One region of the Streptomyces sp. NPDC057877 genome, then DNA from elsewhere that is predicted to be linked to it. Evidence: riboswitches for the same ligand, from Rfam matches in the RefSeq annotation. Region 1 holds a riboswitch; the other holds the start of a gene.
The links. A riboswitch is a leader RNA that binds a small molecule or an ion and turns the genes downstream of it on or off. The one in region 1 is predicted to bind glycine.
Positions count from the first base shown of each region.

Region 2: another riboswitch for glycine. It lies ahead of gcvT (glycine cleavage system aminomethyltransferase GcvT); the one in region 1 lies ahead of gcvP (aminomethyl-transferring glycine dehydrogenase).

Region 1 is NZ_JBHVMS010000001.1:873,162-878,331, reverse strand. Features, by position in the region: gene ACFVQG_RS03875 (DNA polymerase IV) at 1-990, shown strand, start outside; gene ACFVQG_RS03870 (PRC-barrel domain-containing protein) at 1,331-1,678, opposite strand; glycine riboswitch at 1,842-1,937, shown strand; gene gcvP (aminomethyl-transferring glycine dehydrogenase) at 2,114-4,999, shown strand; gene ACFVQG_RS03860 (ABC transporter ATP-binding protein) at 5,070-5,170, opposite strand, start outside.
Region 2 is NZ_JBHVMS010000011.1:38,376-43,545, forward strand. Features, by position in the region: gene glyA (serine hydroxymethyltransferase) at 1-28, opposite strand, end outside; gene gcvH (glycine cleavage system protein GcvH) at 43-420, opposite strand; gene gcvT (glycine cleavage system aminomethyltransferase GcvT) at 544-1,662, opposite strand; glycine riboswitch at 1,811-1,906, opposite strand; gene ACFVQG_RS30465 (AAA family ATPase) at 2,099-2,770, shown strand; gene ACFVQG_RS30470 (enhanced serine sensitivity protein SseB) at 2,850-3,617, shown strand; gene ACFVQG_RS30475 (enhanced serine sensitivity protein SseB C-terminal domain-containing protein) at 3,821-4,630, shown strand; gene ACFVQG_RS30480 (ABC transporter substrate-binding protein) at 4,879-5,170, shown strand, end outside.

The DNA.
Region 1 (5,170 bases):
GCGGACATACGGCGGGTCACGGGGCTCACCGGGTCGGTGGGGCTGGCCGCCTCCAAGATGCTCGCGAAGATCGCCTCCGAGCAGGCCAAGCCCGATGGGCTCGTGGTGATCGAGCCCGGCACGGAGCGGGCGCTGCTCGGGCCGATGTCGGTGCGGACCCTGCCGGGGGTGGGGCCCGCGACGGGGGACCATCTGCGGCGGGCCGGGATCACCACGGTGGAGGAGATCGCGGAGGCGGGGGAGGACGAGCTGGTCCGGCTGCTGGGCAAGGCGCACGGGCACGCGTTGCACGCGATGGCGTTGGCGCGGGATGAGCGGCCGGTGGTGGCCGAGCGGGAGACCAAGTCGGTGTCCGTGGAGGACACGTACGACGTGGACATCCATGACCGGGTGCGGGTGGGGCTGGAGGTGCAGCGGCTGGCGGACCGGTGTGTGCGGCGGTTGCGGGGGGCCGGGTTGTCCGGGCGGACGATCGTGCTCAAGGTGCGGCGCTACGACTTCTCCACGCTGACGCGGTCCGAGACGTTGCGGGGGCCTACCGATGATCCGGCGGTGGTGCGGGAGGCGGCTGGGCGGTTGCTGGAGTCGGTGGACACGACCGGGGGTGTGCGGTTGTTGGGGGTGGGGGTGAGTGGGCTTGCCGATTACACGCAGGAGGACTTGTTCGCTCAGGCGGCGGGGGAGCGGGGGGAGGAGGCGGAGGCCGTGGGGGAGGGGACCGCGGATGACGGGGGTCGTGAGCAGGGCGAGGACGTCGGTGAGCGTCGGTGGCTGCCGGGGCACGATGTGCGGCACGCGGAGTATGGGTACGGGTGGGTGCAGGGGAGCGGGGTGGGGCGGGTGACGGTGCGGTTTGAGACGCCGGGGTCTCTGCCTGGGCGGGTGCGGACGTTCTTGGTGGGGGATCCGTTGTTGGTGGGGGTGGATTCGTTGCCGCTGGTCGCCGACGGTGCGCCCGGGGCCGGGTCGGTGGACGGGGTTCTTGGCTGATCCGGTGCTGTTGCTGGGCGGGGGTGGGTCGCGCGGTCCAGCGCTGGCGGGGTGCTGCCCGCGCCCACTCGTGCCGCCTGCGTCCACTCGTGCCGCCTGCGTCCACTCGTGCCGCCCGCGCCCACCCGTGCCGCCTGCGTCCACCCGTGCCTGTGCCCACCCGTACCGCCCCAGCGGCACGACTGCCCGCACGCTAGGCGGATTGGGCGGGCTGCGAGGGGGGCACGGCGGGTGGCAGTTCGAGTGGGCGAGGCGGGCGGTGTAGATCAGGCAGTTGGGCAGGGCAGGGCAGGGCAGGTCAGGGCAGGGCAGGTCGGGGCTCAGGGGTAGGGCCGTTGGCTCAGGCCTCCGCGTCCTCCGGTGTGGTGGAGGGAGGGGTCACGTCCAGGCCGTAGTGGTGGTAGAGCTGGAGTTCCTGTTCGGGTGAGAGGTGGCGGCCCACGCCGAAGTCGGGGGCGTCCTTGATGAGGGTGCGGTCGAAAGGGATGTGCAGGGTGCCTTCGACGAGTTCGCTGGGTTCGAGGGGGACGAAGGCGTCTCTGCTGAAGAGGCCGGTGCGTATGGCGGCCCACTCGGGGACGCCGGTGGCGTCGTCGAGGTAGATTTCGTCGATCGTGCCGATCTTGACGCCGTTGCGGTCGAACGCCTTGCGGCCGATCAGGTTGCGCGGATCGATGTCGGTCTGCACGGGCCCTCCAACTGGTCGCAAGTCGTCCGTTACGGTCGGCTCTCAGGGGGTTCTAGGCGTTCTCCAGCGGTTTGTGCTTGATTACTACGAAAGAGCACATTGAGAGTGGCGGCCACTCGAAGGACCGGGTCTTGTGTGCGCTGGTACGCTGACGAACGGCTGCTGACCCCGTGCGGGAGAGTCCTCCAGACACCATCGGAGGCGCCGAAGGAGCAAATCCTCCCCGGAATCTCTCAGGCCCACGTACCGCACGGACGAGGTCACTCTGGAAAGCAGGGCGGGTGTCGACGGCGTCCGCCCTCACCGACGGTGAAAGCCGGAAGCCCCCACGGGCGACCGGTGAAGCTCTCAGGTTGAGATGACAGAGGGGGAGGCCGTCGGGGCACCCGTGCCGTGGTGTCCCTCGAAGGTCGCGTCTGACCAGGAGGCCTCCGCATGACCGCCCAGCGCATTCCCCTCGCCGAGCTTGAGAAGGGCATTCCCTTCGAGCAGCGTCATATCGGACCCGACCAGGAAGCGCGGGCCAAGATGCTCGCGCAGGTCGGCTACGGCTCGCTCGACGGGCTGACCGCCGCCGCGGTCCCGGCCGTGATCAAGAACGTCGAATCCCTGGAGCTGCCCGAGGCGCGCACCGAGGCCGAGGTGCTGGCCGAGCTGCGGTCGCTGGCCGACCGGAACCAGGTGCTCGGCTCCATGATCGGGCTCGGTTACTACGGGACCTTCACCCCGCCGGTCATCCTGCGCAATGTCATGGAGAACCCGTCCTGGTACACGGCTTACACGCCCTACCAGCCGGAGATCTCTCAAGGGCGGCTCGAGGCCCTGCTGAACTTCCAGACCGTCGTCGCCGACCTCACCGGGCTGCCGACCTCCGGTGCCTCGCTGCTCGACGAGGGCACGGCCGCCGCCGAGGCCATGGCGCTGTCGCGGCGCATGGGCAAGAACAAGAAGGGCCTCTTCCTGGTCGACGCGGACGCGCTGCCGCAGACCATCGCCGTGATCCAGACCCGCGCCGAGCCGACCGGGGTGGAGGTCGTCGTCGCCGACCTGAGTGACGGCATTCCGGCCGAGGTCGCCGAGCGTGAGATCAACGGCGTGCTCCTTCAGTACCCGGGCGCCTCCGGTGCCGTGCGGGATCTTGAGCCGGTCATCGCGCGGGCCCATGAGCTGGGCGCGGTCGTCACCGTCGCCGCCGATCTGCTCGCGCTGACGCTGCTGAAGTCGCCGGGCGCGCTGGGCGCGGACATCGCGGTCGGCACGACCCAGCGGTTCGGTGTGCCGATGGGCTTCGGCGGGCCGCACGCCGGTTACATGGCCGTACAGGAGAAGTTCGCGCGCAGCCTGCCCGGGCGGCTCGTGGGTGTCTCCGTGGACGCCGACGGGCACAAGGCCTACCGCCTCGCGCTCCAGACCCGTGAGCAGCACATCCGCCGGGAGAAGGCCACCAGCAACATCTGTACCGCACAGGTGCTGCTCGCCGTGATGGCCGGGATGTACGCCGTGTACCACGGGCCCGAAGGGCTGAAGGGCATCGCCCGCCGCACCCACCGGTACGCCACCATCCTCGCCGCGGGCCTCACCGCGGGGGGTGTCGAGGTCGTGCACGGCTCCTACTTCGACACGCTGACCGTGCGGGTCGCCGGGCGCGCCGGTGCGGTCGTCGAGGCCGCGCGGCGCAACGGGGTGAACCTGCGGCTGGTCGACGCCGACCACGTCTCGATCGCCTGCGACGAGACCACGAACCGGGCCCGGCTGAGCGCCGTGTGGGACGCCTTCGGGGTCGAGGGTGATGTCGAGGCGCTGGACGCGGAGGCCGGGGACGCGCTGCCGGGGGAGCTGCTGCGGAGCGACGAGTTCCTGACCCACCCCGTCTTCCAGCAGCACCGGTCCGAGACGGCCATGCTGCGGTATCTGCGGCGGCTCGCCGACCGGGACTACGCGCTCGACCGCGGCATGATCCCGCTGGGCTCCTGCACCATGAAGCTCAACGCCACCACCGAGATGGAGCCGGTCACCTGGCCGGAGTTCGGGCAGCTGCACCCGTTCGCGCCCGCCGAGCAGGCGGAGGGCTACCTCACGCTCATCCGTGAGCTGGAGGAGGGCCTCGCCGAGGTCACCGGGTACGACAAGGTGTCGCTCCAGCCCAACGCCGGGTCGCAGGGCGAGCTGGCCGGGCTGCTCGCCGTACGCGGGTACCACCGGGCCAACGGCGACGCGCAGCGGACCGTGTGTCTGATCCCGTCCTCCGCGCACGGGACCAACGCGGCGAGCGCCGTGATGGCCGGGATGAAGGTCGTCGTCGTGAAGACCGCCGAGGACGGCGAGGTCGACGTCGACGATCTGCGGGCGAAGATCGAGCAGTACCGTGACGAACTGGCGGTGCTGATGATCACGTATCCGTCCACGCACGGTGTGTTCGAGGAGCACGTCGCCGACGTCTGCGCGCAGGTGCACGAGGCCGGTGGGCAGGTGTACATCGACGGGGCCAACCTCAACGCGCTCGTCGGGCTCGCCAAGCCGGGGCACTTCGGCGGTGACGTCTCGCACCTGAACCTGCACAAGACGTTCTGCATCCCGCACGGCGGCGGCGGTCCGGGCGTCGGCCCGGTCGCCGTACGGTCCCACCTGGCGCCGTATCTGCCGAACCACCCGCTGCAGCCCGCGGCCGGGCCGGAAACGGGCGTCGGGCCCATCTCGGCGGCGCCGTGGGGCTCCGCGGGCATCCTGCCCATCTCCTGGGCGTACGTCCGTCTGATGGGCGGCGAGGGGCTCAAGCGGGCCACCCAGGTGGCCGTGCTGGGCGCCAACTACATCGCCAAGCGGCTCGAGCCGCACTACCCGGTGCTGTACACCGGGCCGGGTGGGCTGGTCGCGCACGAGTGCATCATCGATCTGCGGCCGCTGACCAAGGCGACCGGGGTGAGCGTCGACGATGTCGCCAAGCGGCTCATCGACTACGGCTTCCACGCGCCGACGATGTCGTTCCCGGTGGCCGGGACGCTGATGATCGAGCCGACCGAGTCGGAGGACCTGATCGAACTCGACCGGTTCTGCGAGGCGATGATCGCCATACGGGGTGAGATCGAGAAGGTCGGGTCCGGGGAGTGGTCGGCGGACGACAACCCGCTGCGGAACGCGCCGCACACGGCGGCTTCTGTCGGTGGTGAGTGGGAGCACGCTTACAGCCGTGAGGAGGCCGTGTTCCCGGGTGGGGTGTCGGCCGCGGACAAGTACTGGCCGCCGGTGCGCAGGATCGACCAGGCGTTCGGGGATCGGAACCTGGTGTGTTCCTGCCCGCCGCTGGATGCGTACGAGGACTGAGACGGTTCTTCGGCTGCGGGCGCGTTGTGACTGGTCGCGCGGTTCCCCGCGCCCCTGAGCCGCGACAGCCCTACGCCGGATAAGCGTGGGTCTGGGCCGCCTTCACCGTGGCCCAGACCTTCGCTCCCGGGTGGAGGTCCAGTTCCGCCGCGGCGATCGTCGTCAGGTCGG
Region 2 (5,170 bases), on a different contig from region 1:
CGTGCAGGGGGGTGTTCAGGACAGACATCCGGTTACGACTCCTCAGCCGGCGGTGTGGGCGGCGTACTCGTCGGCGGAGAGCAGGTCGGCGGGCTCCTCCGAGACCCGCACCTTGAACAGCCAGCCACCCTCGAAGGGGGCGGAGTTCACCAGCGACGGGTCGTTCACCACGTCCTCGTTGATCTCGGTGACCTCGCCGGACACCGGCGAGTACAGGTCGCTGACCGACTTGGTCGACTCCAGCTCGCCGCAGGTCTCACCCGCGGTCACCGTGGAGCCCACCTCGGGGAGCTGGGCGAAGACGACATCGCCGAGCGCGTTGGCCGCGAACTCGGTGATGCCGACCGTCGAGACGCCGTCCTCGGCGACCGACAGCCACTCGTGCTCCTTGCTGTAGCGCAGCTGCTGGGGGTTGCTCATGACCTGGATTCTCCTGTACGCGGGGAGGTGCTGATGACGAGGGGATATCTGAAAAGCCCGGTGAAACCGCTGGTGAGCGGCGTGCGTGTGCGCGGGGTCACGGGGGACCACCGCGTCCAGTGTCTACTTCCGCCGCTTGTAGAACGGCAGCGCCACGACCTCGTAGGGCTCGTGGCTGCCTCGGATGTCCACACCGACCCCGGCCGTGCCCGGCGCCGAGTGCGCGGCGTCGACGTACGCCATCGCGATCGGCTTGCCCAGGGTGGGGGAGGGGGCGCCGGAGGTGACCTCGCCGATCACCTGGCCGTCGGCGACGACCGGGTACCCGGCGCGCGGCACCCGGCGGCCCTCGGCGACCAGGCCGACCAGCACGCGCGGCGGGTTGGCCGCGGCCCGCTCGGCCGCCTCGGCCAGCGCCGTACGCCCGACGAAGTCGCCCTCCTTCTCGAACTTCACCACCCGGCCGAGACCGGCGTCGAAGGGCGTCAGGGAGGTGCTCAGCTCGTTCCCGTACAGCGGCATGCCCGCCTCCAGGCGCAGGGTGTCCCGGCAGGACAGCCCGCACGGCACCAGACCCGCGGCCTCGCCCGCCTTGGTCAGCGCCTGCCACAGCTCCACGGCGTGCTCCGGCTTCACGAACAGCTCGAAGCCGTCCTCGCCGGTGTAGCCGGTGCGCGCGATCAGCGCCGGGACGCCCGCGACCGTGCCGGGCAGCCCGGCGTAGTACTTCAGGCCGTCCAGGTCGGCGTCGGTGAGGGACTTCACGATCGCCGGGGACTCGGGGCCCTGCACGGCGAGCAGCGCGTAGGCGTCCCGGTCGTCGCGCACCTCGGCGTCGAAGCCCGCGGCGCGCCCGGTCAGCGCGTCCAGCACGGTCTGCGCGTTGGAGGCGTTCGCGACCACCAGGTACTCGGTCTCGGCGAGCCGGTAGACGATCAGGTCGTCCAGGATGCCGCCGTCCTGCTGGCAGATCATGGTGTAGCGGGCGCGGCCGACACCGACGGAGGCGATGTTGCCGACGAGGGCGAAGTCCAGCAGGGCCGCCGCCTGCGGGCCGGTGACCGTGATCTCGCCCATGTGGGAGAGGTCGAAGAGTCCGGCCCTGGTGCGCACGGCGTTGTGCTCGTCGCGCTCGGAGCCGTAGCGCAGGGGCATGTCCCAGCCCGCGAAGTCGGTCATCGTCGCGCCCAGCGCGCGGTGCACGGCGTCGAGCGCGGTACGGCGGGGTTCGGTGCTGCTCATCGGTCGGTCGTCTCCAGGGCATGACGGCGGGGGCGAGGTCATTCCTCCCCATCTGTCATCGGAACCTGAGAGGTTCGTCATGACCGCGTACGGCATGACTTGCACCTTGGGTGGGACCACCAGAGGGCGGCCCGCTTTTCAGATGTGCCTCGCCCGCGCGGTAACGGGGCCTGAGAGATTCAAGGGAGGGACTTGCTCCTTCGGCGCCCCAGCGGCTGGCTGGGGACTCTCCCGCGCGGATTCAAACGGCCGGTATGCAGTTGGCGGGCACATCATTGCACGCATCGACGCGGGGCGGCAGGGGGAGTCTTCGCACAGCGCTCTGTAGCGGGCTTGTTGCGGGAAGCGCACAAAAAGACGAGTCGCCCCGTATTACCTTCGCTTTACAGTCGATGGGCAGGGAAGCACGTGAACCGCCCCAGGGAGGACGATCACGGTGAACAGGACCACGGCGGCGTACGCCACCACCTCGGGTCTCGCGCTGCCCAAGCAGCCCGCCGCCCCCGCCCGCGAGGCATGCCTTCCACGGCCTTCCCCCGTCCTGCGCGACCTGCGCGAGCGCGGCGGCCGCAGTCCGCACGCCCTTCTCTTCGGACCCCGTGACCTCGTCGTGGTCACCGGACTGCCCGGCAGCGGCAAGTCCACCCTGATGCGGCGCGCGGTCCGCGCCCGGCGCATCGACTCCCAGGACAGCCGCGACCGCTGGGACAGCCGTACGCCGTCCTGGCTGCCGTACGCCGTCTACCGCCCCCTCGTCCGGTTCGCCCACTACGCGGGGCTGCGCCGCGCCCTGCGCGCGGACGAGCCCGTCGTCGTGCACGACTGCGGCACCCAGGCCTGGGTGCGCGGCTGGCTGGCCCGCGAGGCACGCCGCCGGGGCGGCGCCCTGCATCTGCTGGTCCTCGACGTCACCCCGCAGCAGGCCCTGGAGGGCCAGCGCGAACGCGGGCGCGGTGTCTCGCGGTACGCGTTCCGGCGCCACCGCGGCGCCGCCGCCCGGCTGTTGCGCCGGGTGGAGCGCGGCGACCTGCCCGACGGCTGCGGCTCGGCGGTCCTGCTCGACCGCGACGCGGCGGACACCCTGCGCCGGATCGGCTTCACGGGCTGAGCGGGGGCCGGGGGCGTCCGGGCGGCACCCGCTAGCCTTTTCAGCCACACCAGCAGTGGTACGGAGCAGGCGGTAACAGATGGACTTCCCGGCGCAGGCACACCCCCATTCGCACGGCGGATGGCCCGGCAACGAACTGGAGGAGGTGCTCTCCGCCTCCCTGGGCGTGCCCTCGGCGGGCGCCCGGATCGTCGAGGTGCTGGGCCGCAGCTTCCTGTGGGTGCCGCTGCCCAGCGGCGGCGGCCCGGACAGCGGCCCGCTCGACCTGCCCAGCCTGGAGATCGACGGCCAGGCCTACGTCCCCGTCTTCAGCTCCGAGGAACAGCTCCGCCAGGTCGCCGGTCCGCACATGTCGTACACCGTCGCCCCCGCCGTGGAGTTCGCCCGCGGGCTGCCCCCGCAGGTCGGCATCGCCGTCAACCCGGACGGCGTGGTCGGCATCCCGCTGCCGCCGCAGGCCGTGGCCGAACTCTGCCGGGCCGGGCGCACCCCGCTCGACGGCCTCGCCAGCGGCGGCCGGGTCCGCCTCTTCGAACCCGACTGGCAGGACGACCCGGTCGACTTCCTCACCGCCGCCGCCGCCGAGTTCGCGTCCACCGGCGTGGTCCGCTCGGCCCGCCGCTGTCTCGCCGCCATCGAGACCGACGAGCCGGTCATGTTCGTCGGCGTCGAACTCTCCCAGTGGGAGGGCGACCTGCGCCTCCTCCCCATGGACGCCCTCTCCCGGGCCCTGACCAAGTCCCCCGTCAAGTGGCAGGTCAACCTGCTCCTGATGGACGTAACGGACGACCCGGTGGTCACCTGGCTGAGGGAAAAGGTCCGGCCGTTCTACCAGCAGGGAACATAGGGGACCTTTCGTCGCCGGGCAGCGCGGCTTCCCCGGGGGACGCGGGGCTGTACCGATGCGCGGCGCCGCCGCGTGGGCGCGAGCAACCACGACGAACCCGCACGCGAAAGACCACGCGCGCACACCCCGACCCCGCGAGCACGCCGGAGGCTTACGCTAGGGTCACAACCGAGCAGGCGCGTTGTACGGAGGGGCGTAAAAAGGTGAGCGCTGGCACCGCCGCGGCCGGTCAGGTCGAGCACATGCTGCGCCAGGTGACGCCCGGGCGCTACGACGCCTACGAGGCCCTCCTGCGCGCGCTCGCCACCCCGTCCTCCGGCCGGATCTGGATGCTGCTCTGGCACGGCCAGTCCGGTTCCCCCGACGCCCAGTACGGCAACATGGAGATCGACGGCTTCGGCTACGCCCCCTGCGTCACCTCCGCCCAGGAGCTGTCGGCCAGTGGCTGGAACCGTTCGTACGAGGTCATCGACGGCATCGACGTGGCCCGCGCGCTCTACCCGGACCACTACGGACTCTGGCTGAATCCGCACGCCCCCGGCGGCGGCGTCGGCGTACCCTGGCTCGACCTGCGCCGGATCGCCACCGGCCTGGACCGCCAGCCCGCCGGGCCGCTCAGACTGTCCGAACCGGGCATCGAGGTCCCGCAGTTCTACGCCCTGCTCACCCAGAACGCCCACCGCACCCCGGCCGTCCGCTCGCTGCGCCGCGCCTGGGTGCAGCCCGCGCTCGGCGCGCCGTACCTCGCGATCGGGCTGGACGTGTACGACACCTCGCCGCCCGCCGTCGACTCGGTGCGCGCGATGATGCAGCAGTCCGTCAGCGCCGTACCGGACGGACTCCCCGTCTCGACGGTCGCGATGTCGGACGAACACGACCCGGTCGCGATGTGGCTGCGGGCCAACGCCCGGCCGTTCTACGACCGTGAGGCGCACGCCGCGCCGGTCAGCGGGTACGGCTACCCGCCCGTGTCCGGTCCTCAGCCCGGTGCGACCGCGCCCCATGCTTACTGAGCGCAGTCACCCCATCACCTCTGGCCTGCGCAAACGCCGTTCGCGCCGGGACGCGAACTGCTGCGTGTATCAGGCAAGTTAACTTTCGCACCCGCGATGTACCAGTAGTCTCCGATTTATTGAGTGTTCAGATCTCGACTAGGTATCACCGCTATGCGGACTGTTCTCCGCCGCCCGTTGCAGTCTGTAGTGTTCTGGCGGTCAGTAGTGCATTCCCTTTTTCCAGCGGAACCCGGAGTGTCCTCCCTATGCGCATACCCAGATCCCGTGCCGCCAGGGCGATCACGGCCGCGTTGGCGGTCGGTCTGATCGTCACAGGCTGCGCCAGTGAGCGAGACCAGGAAGACGACGGCAACGGTGCCAAGGACACGTTCGTGTTCGGCGCCCCCGGCGACCCCAGCTCGCTGGACCCGGCCCTCGCGAGTGACGGCGAGACCTTCCGCGTCACCCGCCAGGCCTTCGAGGCCCTGCTGGAGCACGAGTCGGGCGGCAGCAAGCTCGTCGGCGGCCTCGCCGAGAGCTGGGAGAGCAACGACAAGG